Regions from separate parts of the Clostridium sp. FP1 genome, predicted to be linked through region 1. Evidence: riboswitches for the same ligand, from Rfam matches in the RefSeq annotation. Region 1 holds a riboswitch; each other region holds the start of a gene.
What was found. A riboswitch is a leader RNA that binds a small molecule or an ion and turns the genes downstream of it on or off. The one in region 1 is predicted to bind glycine.
Positions count from the first base shown of each region.

Region 2: another riboswitch for glycine. It lies ahead of G9F70_RS17600 (alanine/glycine:cation symporter family protein); the one in region 1 lies ahead of G9F70_RS03110 (sulfide/dihydroorotate dehydrogenase-like FAD/NAD-binding protein).
Region 3: another riboswitch for glycine. It lies ahead of G9F70_RS19930 (APC family permease); the one in region 1 lies ahead of G9F70_RS03110 (sulfide/dihydroorotate dehydrogenase-like FAD/NAD-binding protein).
Region 4: another riboswitch for glycine. It lies ahead of G9F70_RS21155 (GrdX family protein); the one in region 1 lies ahead of G9F70_RS03110 (sulfide/dihydroorotate dehydrogenase-like FAD/NAD-binding protein).

Region 1 covers NZ_JAAMNJ020000001.1:599,390-602,581, reverse strand. The annotation lists gene gltA (NADPH-dependent glutamate synthase) at 1-609, opposite strand, end outside; gene G9F70_RS03110 (sulfide/dihydroorotate dehydrogenase-like FAD/NAD-binding protein) at 609-1,478, opposite strand; glycine riboswitch at 1,618-1,721, opposite strand; gene G9F70_RS03105 (iron-containing alcohol dehydrogenase) at 2,007-3,173, opposite strand.
Region 2 covers NZ_JAAMNJ020000001.1:3,598,863-3,602,054, forward strand. The annotation lists gene G9F70_RS17600 (alanine/glycine:cation symporter family protein) at 39-1,382, opposite strand; glycine riboswitch at 1,505-1,629, opposite strand; gene G9F70_RS27070 (hypothetical protein) at 1,684-1,806, opposite strand; RNA gene rnpB (RNase P RNA component class A) at 1,981-2,355, opposite strand; gene G9F70_RS17610 (Nif3-like dinuclear metal center hexameric protein) at 2,405-3,192, opposite strand, start outside.
Region 3 covers NZ_JAAMNJ020000001.1:4,139,545-4,142,736, forward strand. The annotation lists gene G9F70_RS19925 (hypothetical protein) at 1-781, opposite strand, end outside; glycine riboswitch at 1,233-1,330, shown strand; gene G9F70_RS19930 (APC family permease) at 1,487-2,824, shown strand.
Region 4 covers NZ_JAAMNJ020000001.1:4,441,772-4,444,963, reverse strand. The annotation lists gene G9F70_RS21160 (tRNA (cytidine(34)-2'-O)-methyltransferase) at 51-518, shown strand; glycine riboswitch at 904-1,047, shown strand; gene G9F70_RS21155 (GrdX family protein) at 1,223-1,600, shown strand; gene trxB (thioredoxin-disulfide reductase) at 1,629-2,555, shown strand; gene G9F70_RS21145 (thioredoxin family protein) at 2,655-2,984, shown strand; gene G9F70_RS21140 (glycine/sarcosine/betaine reductase component B subunit) at 3,061-3,192, shown strand, end outside.

The DNA of each region.
Region 1 (3,192 bases):
GCCTAATTTTATAACATTTTCAACTTCATGTTTAACAACTGTTCCTTTTGGCAATCTAAATTCTGGAATTCCATACACCAAAACTCCACCAGCTTCATGAAGTGCTTCAAAAATAGTTACATCATATCCATCTTTAGCTAAATCCCCTGCACATGTAAGTCCAGCTGGGCCACTTCCTATTACAGCAACTTTTTTACCATTTTTAGGCTTTGTTTGTGAAATATCAACATTATGTGCTCTTGAATAGTCACCTACAAATCTTTCAAGTTTACCTATAGCTACAGCTTCTCCCTTTATTCCAAGTATACATTTGCTTTCGCATTGAGTTTCTTGTGGACAGACTCTTCCACAAACAGCTGGTAATGCACTATATTTTGCTATTACTTTAACTGCCTCTTCAAATTCTCTTTTCTTAACATGTTGAATAAACCCAGGAATATCTATGGCTACAGGACATTTAGTAACGCACTTTGGATTTTTACAGTTTAAGCATCTTGCAGCTTCTTCAACTGCCTCATCTTCTGTATAACCTAGACATACTTCTTCGAAATTAGTTGCTCTTATTTTCGGATCTTGTTCTGCTATTTTCACTCTATTCATTTTACTCATTATTTAGTACCTCCTAATCCACAGCCTGGTTTAATGCCTTCATTTTTAGAAACTTCTTGCGTTTTGTACATTGTTTGTCTTCGCATTGCTTCTTCAAAATTAACCTTATGACCATCAAATTCTGGGCCATCTACACAGGCAAACTTAGTTTCACCATCTACAGTAAGTCTGCAAGCTCCACACATTCCCGTGCCATCTACCATAATAGGGTTCATACTTACAATAGTTGTTATTCCAAGTTCTTCAGTTAATTTACAAACAAATTTCATCATTATCATTGGTCCAATGGCAATAACTAAATCGTATTTTTTGCCTTCATTTTGAACTAAATCTTTTAATTTATTTGTAACAAGTCCCTTATATCCATAAGAACCATCATCAGTACATGGATAAACGTTGCCTGCTACACTCTTCATTTCTTCTTCCATAATCACATATTCTTCAGCCTTTGCGCCTATTATTACATCTGCTTTTACACCTTGCTCATTTAACCATTTAACTTGAGGATAAACTGGAGCTGTTCCAAGTCCACCTGCTATAAAAATAATTTTCTTATTCTTTAGTTCTTCAATGCTTTCACTCATTAATTCTGATGCTTGTCCAAGTGGTCCTACAAAATCTAAAAACGAGTCCCCAACTTCATAATTTTCCATTTCTTTTGTTGAACAGCCTATTGTTTGAACTACAATAGTAACTGTACCTCTTTTAGTATCATAGTCAGAGATTGTGAGTGGTATTCTTTCACCTTTTTCGTCCATTTTGATAATTACAAATTGACCTGGTTTTGCTGATTTAGCTACTCTTGGCGCCTCAATATCCATTAAAAATATTTGAGGTGCTAATGCTCTTTTCTCAATGATTTTATACATTTTTATTCCTCCATATTCATCTATGATTTTATATTTAATTTTTTTGCAACATATTTATTAGTAAAACGATTGCAAGGCATCTTTGTTTAGATACCTAAAGTAAATAGACAGGCAGTAAAGAGCATAGAAATACTAATGCTATTCACTACCTGTCCTTTTATCTGAAAGTTTCCTCAAAATAGTAACCTATTTGAGTTTCTTCTTCGATGCCCATATTAAATGGATCTCTCCAGGGACATGTCCAATTATTGTACTCTACCTGAAAGCTTCCGAGTAATTCTTAGCAAAATTTACTCGTTTCTTCTTCGGTTACCCCAAAATATATGGGATATCTCCAACAATTATCATCCACCCATATTAAATTACATTTATAGTTTAAGTCTTTCTACGTATATAGTCAACATAAACTAGCCTATCTCCTATTTGTTTTTTCTATAAGTAGCATAAAAATAGCATAAATTTGCAACTTAAAATTATCTTTTAAAATTGCAAATTTATTTTATATTACTGTATTCTAATCATTTAAGTCTAAAAATTAACTTTTTCTCCTGTAAATGTGCAAGTAAATACTTTTTTCATTTCATCCACATTTATTGATCTTGGGTTAGATCCTGTGCATGCATCTTTTATAGCATTTTCAGCCATAAAATCTACATTTGCTTCAAATTCTTCTTTAGTTATTCCATATTCAGCTAAAGAACATGGTATATTCATAACTTTATTTAAATCTCTTATCATATTAGTTAATGAATCTATTAATTCATCTTGCGTATTTCCACTTAAACTTAAGCTTCTTGCAATAGCCGCATATCTATCTCCACAAGCTTTTTTGTTGAAATCTATAACATATGGAAGAAATATTGCATTTGCGCAGCCATGAGGGATATGTAATACAGCACCTGTTTTGTGTGCCATACTATGAGCAATTCCTAGTAGTGCATTTGAGAATGCCATTCCAGCCAAGCATTGCGCAATGTGCATTTCATTTCTTGCCTGCTCATTTCCTTCAAAGGACTTTAATAAATTTTCTCTAATCATAGTTATAGCTTGCATTGCCAATGGGTCTGAAAAGCTTGAATGAAGTCCTGCTACATAAGCTTCAATTGCATGAGTTAATGCATCCATGCCTGTATGCGCTACTAATTTAGGTGGCATTGTTTGAGCCAGTGCAGGATCAACTATTGCTATATCTGGTGTTAAATTGAAATCTGCTAGTGGATATTTTATTTTTGCTTTATAGTCGGTAATTACTGAAAATGCTGTAACCTCAGTTGCTGTTCCACTAGTTGATGGTATAGCTATAAATTTAGCTTTTTGTCTTAGTTCTGGAAGACCAAAAGGTATAACCGCTTGTTCAAAAGTAAATTCTGGATATTCATAGAAAATCCACATTGCTTTTGCTGCATCAATTGGTGAGCCCCCACCAATTGATACTATTAAGTCTGGCTCAAATTCTCTCATTACTTTTGCACCATTCATAACTGTTTCTACTGATGGATCTGGTTCTACTCCAGTAATATGCTTAACTTCAATTCCTGCTTCTTTTAAATACTCTTCAACCTTATCTAAAAATCCGAATTTTTTCATAGAGCTTCCACCAGTAACTATTACTGCTTTTTTACCCTTTATAGTTTTTAAAACTTCTAATGAATTTTCTCCAAAATAAATGTCTCTTGGTAGTGTAAATCTATTCATTATATTTCCCCCCTATTTA
Region 2 (3,192 bases), 3.0 Mb from region 1:
TGCCATCCTGTTTTATTCTAAAAAATATATTACTAAATTTAGTTTTTCTTTTCAAAATCATCTTCGTAATTTTTCAATGTCTTTTTAACTAACGCTGAAAGTCCTAACAATGCAATTAGATTTGGTATAACCATTAATCCATTGAAAGTATCTGCTAGTTCCCAAACTAGGTCAACCTTTAATGCTGCACCTAATACTATAAATACAAGAACTAAACATCTATATAATGTTAATGCTTTTTTCCCAAATAAGTATTTAACATTGGCTTCTCCAAAGAAATACCAAGCTACTATTGTAGAAAAAGCAAAGAAGAATAATGCTATAGCTACAAATGGACCACCAATACTTCCCATTCCATTAACAAAAGCTTTTTGAGTTAAAGCTATACCAGTAGTTTTTCCATCCATTGCCCCAGTAGTTAATATAACCATTGCAGTTAATGTTAAAATTATAAAGGTATCAATAAATACACATACTATTGCAACAAGGCCCTGCTGAGCTGGATGAGCAACCTTTGCAAGTGCGTGTGCATGTGGTGTTGATCCCATTCCCGCTTCATTAGAGAATAATCCTCTTGCAATACCGTATCTCATAGCTTCTTTTACTCCTACTCCAATTAAACCACCAGTAGCAGCTTGAGGGTTAAAAGCTCCTACAAAAATCATTTTAAATGCTGGTCCTAAATTAGCAATATTCATTATAATGATTATTACGCTTCCCAATATATAAAACAAAGCCATAAATGGAACTACTTTTTCAGTAAAGGCTGCAATACGGCCTACTCCCCCAATAAAAATCATACCAGCTAAGGCTGCAACTATAATGCCCATGATAATTCGAACATTAGTATTTGAGCTTATTGCTGCACTTATTGAATTAGATTGTACCATATTACCTATAAATCCCAAGGCAATTATTATAGTTACTGAAAAAAATGCTGCTAGCTTTTTGCTTCCAAGACCTTTACTAATATAATAAGCAGGTCCTCCTGTCATCTCGCCGTCAACTTTTTCTTTATATTTTTGAGCAAGCACCGCTTCTGCAAAAATAGTTGCCATTCCAAAGAAAGCACTTAGCCACATCCAAAATATTGCCCCTGGTCCTCCTGATACTATAGCCGTTGCAGCCCCTGCTAAATTTCCTGTTCCTACTTGAGCCGCTATTGAAGTTGTCATGGCTTGAAAGGATGACATTCCGTCCTCTCCTGCTTTATGCCCAAATTTAACTCCACCAAAAGTCTGTTTAAATGCATCTTTAAATCTTCTGACTTGGACAAATTTTAGAGTTACTGTAAAGTAAATTCCAGTACCACATAATAAAAATATTAATACATACCCCCACAAAACACCGTTAATGTCTTTAATAATTGATAACAAGTCCATAAATACACGCCCCTTCTAGTTATTTAATTTTTGCATAAAAAAAATTATACCAATTAATATACTGTGAGACTATTATACTTTTAAAGCACACTAAAATAGAGATCAAAATAAAATGACCTTTTGCAAATAACCCTGTCCTTTTACCTGAGAGCTTCACTATTCCAGCACTCAATCACATAGAATATGTAATTAAATAAGGTTTAGCTTTCTCCTTCGGTGCTATAAAAGTCTCTCCAGAGGTTTGTCCAATATTAGTACTTTTCCAAATGGATACCTGAAAGCTTAACTTCTTCGGTGGATGTTATGGATTAAGCTTTAATTGTTGAATTGCTTTTAAACTTAATTTCTTATACATCTCTCTCCTAATATTTTCATCCAAAATTATTAATTTGTAATCATTTACACTACTATACCATATTTTCATCTTTATTTCATTTATTTTACAAAATAATTTAAATTTCTCTTTTTTTTTAATTTATAACATATATATATACAACTGTATATACATTATTCTACATATTTAAATTTAATATATTTTAAAATTACACTTTTCTATACAATAAAAAAAACACCCACTATAAAGTGAATGTTTTCTATTGGTACGATTAAGCCTATAAGCCGAGTTCTGTATTAGACAATCATCTATCTAGGCCTATTGTTACCAATAAGCTCAAGCGATACACCCGAGAACGAGACGGGCAGTCTCATGATGTTCTCCTATTCGATCTTGCTCCAGGTGGGGTTTACATAGCCGCAAAGTCGCCATTGCGCTGGTGAGCTCTTACCTCGCCTTTCCATCCTTGCTAGTATATTCAAATATTTAGCAAGCTAAACTACTAGAATACCTTTAGCGGTATATCTCTGTTGCACTTTCCTTAAAGTCGCCTTCACTGGGAGTTACCCAGCACCCTTGCCCTATGGAGCTCGGACTTTCCTCTCCGCAATACTGCGCAGCGATTGTCTGACTTACTCGCAAAATAATAATACCATAATACTCGCTTAAATGCAAATGGTATTTTATACTACATAGTTTTATATGGATCCTGGGATATTTGAGAAACTATAACCTCATTATCATACCCATCTTGTATCAATTGTTTTTTAAGTTTTTCTCCAAATATTTGTAGAGGTATCCACTCTGTTGCAAAATGTCCAGCATCAATTAAAGCTATATGTTCCTCTTTTAAATCGCAAGCACCGTGATACTTAGTATCCCCTGTAATAATGCAATCTGCACCTAATTTTATACTATCATAAAAAAAGTCTTCTCCACTGCCATTTATAATAGCAATAGTTTTAATTAAATCATTATGATGGCCTACATATCTTATAGCTTCCGCTTTAAATGTTTTCTTTACATTTTCACATAATTTCCCCAGCATAATAGGTTCATCTAAGCAAACTAATCTACCAATTCCAGAATGACCTTCAGAGCAATTATAATTTTTTGATGGCTGAATAATCTTGTATTTATTAAACCCTAAAATCTCAGTGGCAATATCATTTAACCCACCGCATGCAGAATCTAAATTTGTATGACTAGCATACACATTTATCCCATTACTGATTAGCTCAATAATTTTTCTACCTACCAAAGTATCCCTGGTAATAGTTTTAGGTTTAACAAAAAGAAGAGGATGATGGATCAATATAAAATTGCATCCACTATCCACAGCTTCTGAAATTACATCTATTGTACAATCTAATGCAATTAAAATTTTCGTAACCGTTGCATCACTGTCCCCAACCATGAGTCCTACATTATCATAATCCTCTTTTAGTGTAGCCGGGGCATACTTTTCCATAATAT
Region 3 (3,192 bases), 3.5 Mb from region 1:
TCTCATTTTTGCTCCCTTCGAGAATATTGATATCACTAATCAATCCAGTAGCTGTAGCACTTAATTCTTTATCCTTTTGGTTAGACAGTATAACAACTTTTTTAGGAGTTGCTATAGGTGGCATGCTCATAGTAGTAATATTATAATATGCTATAACTCTAGTTCCTTTTTTGATATCTTTATAGCTTACCACTTTACCAGTTTTACTATCTACAACTTCTGTTTTTTCACTTATGATAAGATTAGTATCTATTTCACCCTTCATAAGTGCCGTGATTTCTTTATTTTCTTTCATTAAAGAAACATCAGTAATTATTCCATAATTGCATGATCCAGACTCTTCCTCACCTTGCTCTACTATTATCATATTAGCAGTACTCATTGGTGGTATGCTGGCAGTAACAGCAGGTCCATAATAAACTTTAACTTTTACTCCATCTTTAATGTCCGTTAAACTTAATTTTTTACCATCTATTGCACTTATTATCTCAGTAGCATCATTTACATTTAGTATAATCTTATCATTATTTGATTTATTATTTTTTATAGTAAATCGAGATTTACTTTCAGATGCTTGTACATCTGAAACTATCCCCTCTGTGCTTGTGAAAAATATTTGTGGTTTCTTCTCACTTTGTGAATTCTTCTCACTAACTGCTTGAATCTTTAAGCTAGTATCATTCTTCAGACTGCTCATAGTATTCGCAGATGCTAACATAGAATTCCCACTTATAAACACCCCTAAAGTTAATATGGCTATTGTTTTCTTTGTGAATTTCATAATAATCCCTCCAACATTGTAATTTAAATATAAAATCTATTAATGTCCCATACAAATTTATACTCTTTCACTTATTAGACGACGCATACAAAAAAAACGCTTCAAATTTTACTGCAAATTTTCAAATACTGCTGTAGAAAATATTTTAAATTGTATGCTTTAGGACATTTATATTTTACACCTTTAAACTATAAAACCAATAGTCTAAAGGATTCCTTTTTAAAGAATAATATTCTAAAAAAATCTTGTTGACTAAATTTTAATTTCCTATTAAAATAATATAGAAATAATAAAATTTATATTTATGGATGATAATTATTGGAGATATCCGCATTGGGTAACCGTAGAAGAAAGAAATAAATCTATGCTTGTGGTTTATTTTGAAACTTTCAGGTATTAGGCATCTAAAAAACAGACTAATTACTGTTTTACTACGCCTTGTACAATAATTTGACATACCCCTGGAGAGACTACTTAAATGTGGCATCAACGGAGCAACTTAGATGATCATCTAATGAAACTTTCAGATAAAAGGACAGGGAGTAAAAAGGCATTGTTTTTCTCGCCCTTTTACTCCCTGTTTTTATATATTTTAATGACTTTTTTGAAGGAAAGCCTAGCATACTAATTAATAATCTTCTGAAGTCTTTAATTAATACCAATTTTCTATTACTCCAAGGCTAACAAAAGAGAGGATGATTTATTTTGGAAACATCAAAAAAACTAAATTCTATCAATAATTCACCAAAAACACTAAAGAAAGAAATCGGTTTACTAGAAGCCATTACTCTAGTTATAGGTATGGTTATAGGTTCAGGAATTTTCTTTAAACCTTCCATTGTCTTTAAAAACGCGGGCTCTCCAACCCTGGGAATACTTGCTTGGGTAGCCGGTGGTATTATAACTATGGCTTCCGCTCTTACTATAGCTGAAATAGCAGCAGCTATTCCAAAAACCGGAGGTGTATTTATATATCTCAAAGAACTTTATGGAGAAAAAGTCGCATTTTTATTTGGTTGGGTACAAACTGTTATTTATGTACCTGGAGCAGCTGCTGCACTCGCAATAGTCCTGGCAACTCAAGCAACTAATTTTGTACCTATGAATTCAATACAACAAAAACTATTTGCAATATTAATGTTATTTATTATTACAACTGCAAACGTTATATCAACAAAACTTGGTAGTAAAATTCAGTTTGTTGCAACTATTGCAAAATTAATTCCAATTTTTATTATTATTGCTTTAGGCCTTATAAAAGGAACAGCTCACAGTTTTTCTTTACCTGTAGGGAATGCAGCCGCTGGTGCTGGATTTGGAGCCGCTATGCTTGGAACACTATGGGCTTATGATGGCTGGGTAGGTGTAGGTAATATAGCAGGAGAACTTAAAAACCCTAAAAAAGACATACCAAAATCAATAATTTTTGGGTTAGTGGTTATTATAATAGTGTATGTACTATTTAATTTAGCAATTATAAACATAGTTCCTATAACAGCTGTTATAAGTTCTAATAAAGTGGCTTCTGATGCTGCAACAGTTTTATTCGGAAAATCTGGTTCCTTATTTATCGCTGCAGGTATATTAATTTCAATCTTTGGAACATTAAATGGTTACCTAATGACAGGAGTTAGAATACCTTTTGCAATGGCGCAGGATAAACTCTTACCTTTTGATAAATTCCTCGGAAAAGTTAATGAAAAGTATCAAACTCCATTAAACGCTTTTGTATTCGAAGTAGTAATTGCTTGCTTATATGTATTTAGCGGTTCTTTTGATAAATTAACTAACCTTGTAACCTTTGTTTTATGGATTTTCTTCACAATGGCGGTAGCTGGTATATTTATATTAAGAACAAAACATAAAGATTTAGATAGACCTTATAAAGTACCACTATATCCAATAATTCCACTCATCGGAATTATCGGAGGTATATATATCCTAGTAAGTACGCTTATGACTGATACTTCAAACGCACTTATAGGACTTGCAATAACTTTAATTGGATTGCCTGTATATTGGTATATTAAGAAAAAGAAATAAAAACAGAAAAGTATATATTATTACAATTGCAATTTACATAATATATACTTTTCCTAACGGTCTAATGGATTGATAATAACTATAACGAAAGAAGCACAGGTTAATTCCTGTGCTTCTTTCGTTATAGTTATGTCTGTCAGCTGTACGCTTAAAATAGTAGATAAATAGTAAGTATGAAATTTCTCCAAAATGACTTGCAATAAGAAACGAAAAAACTATTGAAATTCCATTTAGAAATTCTTCTTTTGCGAATATAAAGTTTCCGTGAGCCTGCACAGGAAGTGCAGGCTAGCGAACCCGAAGCAGGACGCTGAGTGTGAGCGCTAGGGGATTTTATATTTGCAAAAGATTAGAATTTCTTAATCAAA
Region 4 (3,192 bases), 3.8 Mb from region 1:
ATTATTAATAATAATGTTGTACTGCTTAGAAGTGCAAGGAGGAGTAATTTATGAATTTAAATATAGTTTTATTTCAACCGGAAATACCGCAGAATACTGGGAATATTGGAAGAACTTGCGTGCTTACTGACTGCAAACTTCATCTTATAAAACCATTAGGATTTAGTTTAGATGAAAAACAACTTAAGAGAGCAGGACTCGATTACTGGCCGTTTTTAGACCTTGAGATACATGATTCATATGAGGCACTTAGGGAAAAATATAAAGATGCAACCTTCTACTATTCTACAACAAAGGCTTCAAAATTATATTCAGAAGTAGAATATAAAAAAGGTGATTTTATAATATTCGGGCGTGAGTCATCAGGACTTCCAGATAGTGTTCGGAATAGTGACCCTGAAAGGTGTATACGAGTACCTATGATAAATACAACTACTAGGTCCCTCAATCTTTCTAATACTGTTGCTATTACAACATATGAAGCTCTTAGGCAAGTTGGGTTTCCCGAGATGAAATAAGGAAGCCTAAAATAACTAGTATATATACTAGTTATTTTTTTTATATGCTAGAGTATTTAGTAATTAATAATTGTTATATCATCCCATAGGGAAGCAAGGAGGGATAAAATGGATAAGGTTAAAACTATAACAATAAAGAGTTATGAGACTAAAAAATGTATATATATATTTAATTAAATGAAATTATAGTATTATTTAATCGGTTTCACAAAGATATTTAATCTGCTTTGCAAATGATAAAAAAATAACAAACTATTTGATATATAAATCACAACTATAGATAATTAAAATAGTTAATATTCTAAACATTATGGTTAATGTGAAAAAAATAGTGTATACTGTAAATATGTGATAGATTTACAGAAATAATTTAATATTGAAATGGATGATGTTTTAGGGAGATGATCTTAAATTATCACGGGATAAATTTTTTAATGTAAAAAATTAACCCTTTTAAGATAGCCGAAGGAGTAAGTATTGCAGCCTATGCAACATGAATCTCTCAGGCAAAAGGTACCGAAAATGGACATACCTCTGGAAAGCGAATGGCACCGACGGAGTAAACCTCTCAGGTTAAAAGACAGAGTATAAGGGCACAAGGGGCTTTTATATCTGTCTTTTTTGTTGTGCTAAAATGTGTTTTATGTGGGTGGGATAACAATTAACAGTTGTTTTATCCTAGAGAACTATAAGGAGGGCATTAATTGATAGAACCATTAATTATTGTAACAAATAATCCAATGTCAAAAGAAAAATTTGAGATTAAATATAAGGTAGTATTTATTCAAGGAACCATGATGGATATTTTGAGAAAAGTTAGGGATAATATCCATGTAGGTCATAAATTATTAACCCATCCTTTAATGAGCAGTATAAAGCCGAATGAAACGCCTTATAGAACTATTTGTATATCAAAAGAAAAATTAAGTGGAGTTGACTTGCAATCGTTATCTATAATAGAAGAGAGCATTATGACCACAGAGAAATTCTTAAAAGATTTTAAAACGCCTCAGTGGAATGAAAAGATATTGTTGGATTTTCAACTTATAGATTTTGATTTAATAGATCATGCAATAAATTAGACATATGAAAAATAAGGAGGATATAGCTATGGAACATATTTATGATACTATAATTATTGGTGGAGGTCCTGCCGGATTATCTGCTGGACTTTATGCATCAAGATCAAGAATGGATACTTTAATAATAGAAAGAGCAAAATTTGGTGGACAAGCGACTACAACAGATGAATTAGATAATTACCCAGGTTCCATTGAAGAATGTACAGGGACAACATTAAGTAAAAGAATGAAGCAGCAAGCAGAAGAATTTGGAACACAATTTGTTAAAGAAGAAGTTGTTGAAGTTGAACTTGAAGGAGATATTAAAGTAATCAAGTGTAATAAAGAAACTTATAAAGCCAAAACAATTATAATTGCTACAGGAGCATACCCAAGACTTGGTGGATTTAAAAATGAAATTGAACTAAGAGGAAAAGGTGTTTCTTATTGTGCAACTTGCGATGCTGACTTTTTTACAGATTTAGATATTGCAGTGCTAGGAGGCGGAGATTCAGCGTTGTCTGAAGCTATATACTTAGCTAAATTTGGTGAAAGTGTTACAGTAATACACAGAAGAGATGAACTTCGTGGTGCTAAGTCACTTCAAGAAAAAGCTTTTAAAAACCCAAAAATTAAGTTTATTTGGGATACAGTAGTGCAGGAAGCTAAGGGCGAAGAAATTTTAGAAGGTTTAGTTTTAAAAAATGTTAAAACTGGAGAACTCAGTGATTTAAAAGTAGATGGATGTTTTGTATTTGTAGGATATCTTCCAATTTCAGAATTGTTTAAAGGTATGATTAATATGACGGAGAGAGGCGACGTTATTACTGATGAAGAGATGAGAACTAATATACCAGGGGTATATGCAGCGGGAGACATAAGAGAAAAATTATTAAGACAAGTAATTACAGCAGCGGCAGATGGTGCAATAGCAGCGACTCATGCTGAACATTACATTGAAGATAAATTTAATTAGCTTATATAAAGGGTATTATCCTTTTAAATAAAAGGCATAATTCTTTTAAATATATATATATGAAACAATTACAATTAAAATTTTAGGAGGTCATTAGTAATGGTAGAATTAAATAAAGAAAATTTTGAAGCAGAAGTATTACAATCTGAAAAACCAGTATTTGTAGATTTTTGGGGAGATAAATGTGAAATCTGCATAGAACTTATGCCAGGAGTTCATGCCCTAGAAGAAAAATTTTCAGATAAAATTAAATTCGCTTCTTTAAACATTGGTGGAGCAAGGAGAACAGCTATAGCTCAAAGAGTTTTAGGACTTCCAACAATGATTTTATATAAGGGTGGAGAAAAAGCAGCTACAATAACACCAGATAAAATTTCTTCATTAGATGATGTAGAAAACTTTATAAAAGATTATTATAATACATTATAATTTGGTACTAAAGCTTATAGTAAAAAAGCTATAAGCTATTAGATATATATACTTAATATCATAGGAGGTGATTGTTTTGCGTCTAGAAATAGGAAACATATTTATTAAAGATATTCAGTTTGGACCAGAAACAAAGGTTGAGGGTGGAATTCTTTATGTTAATCAAGATGAATTATTAAAAGCGGTTTCAGGAGACGAAAGACTGGAA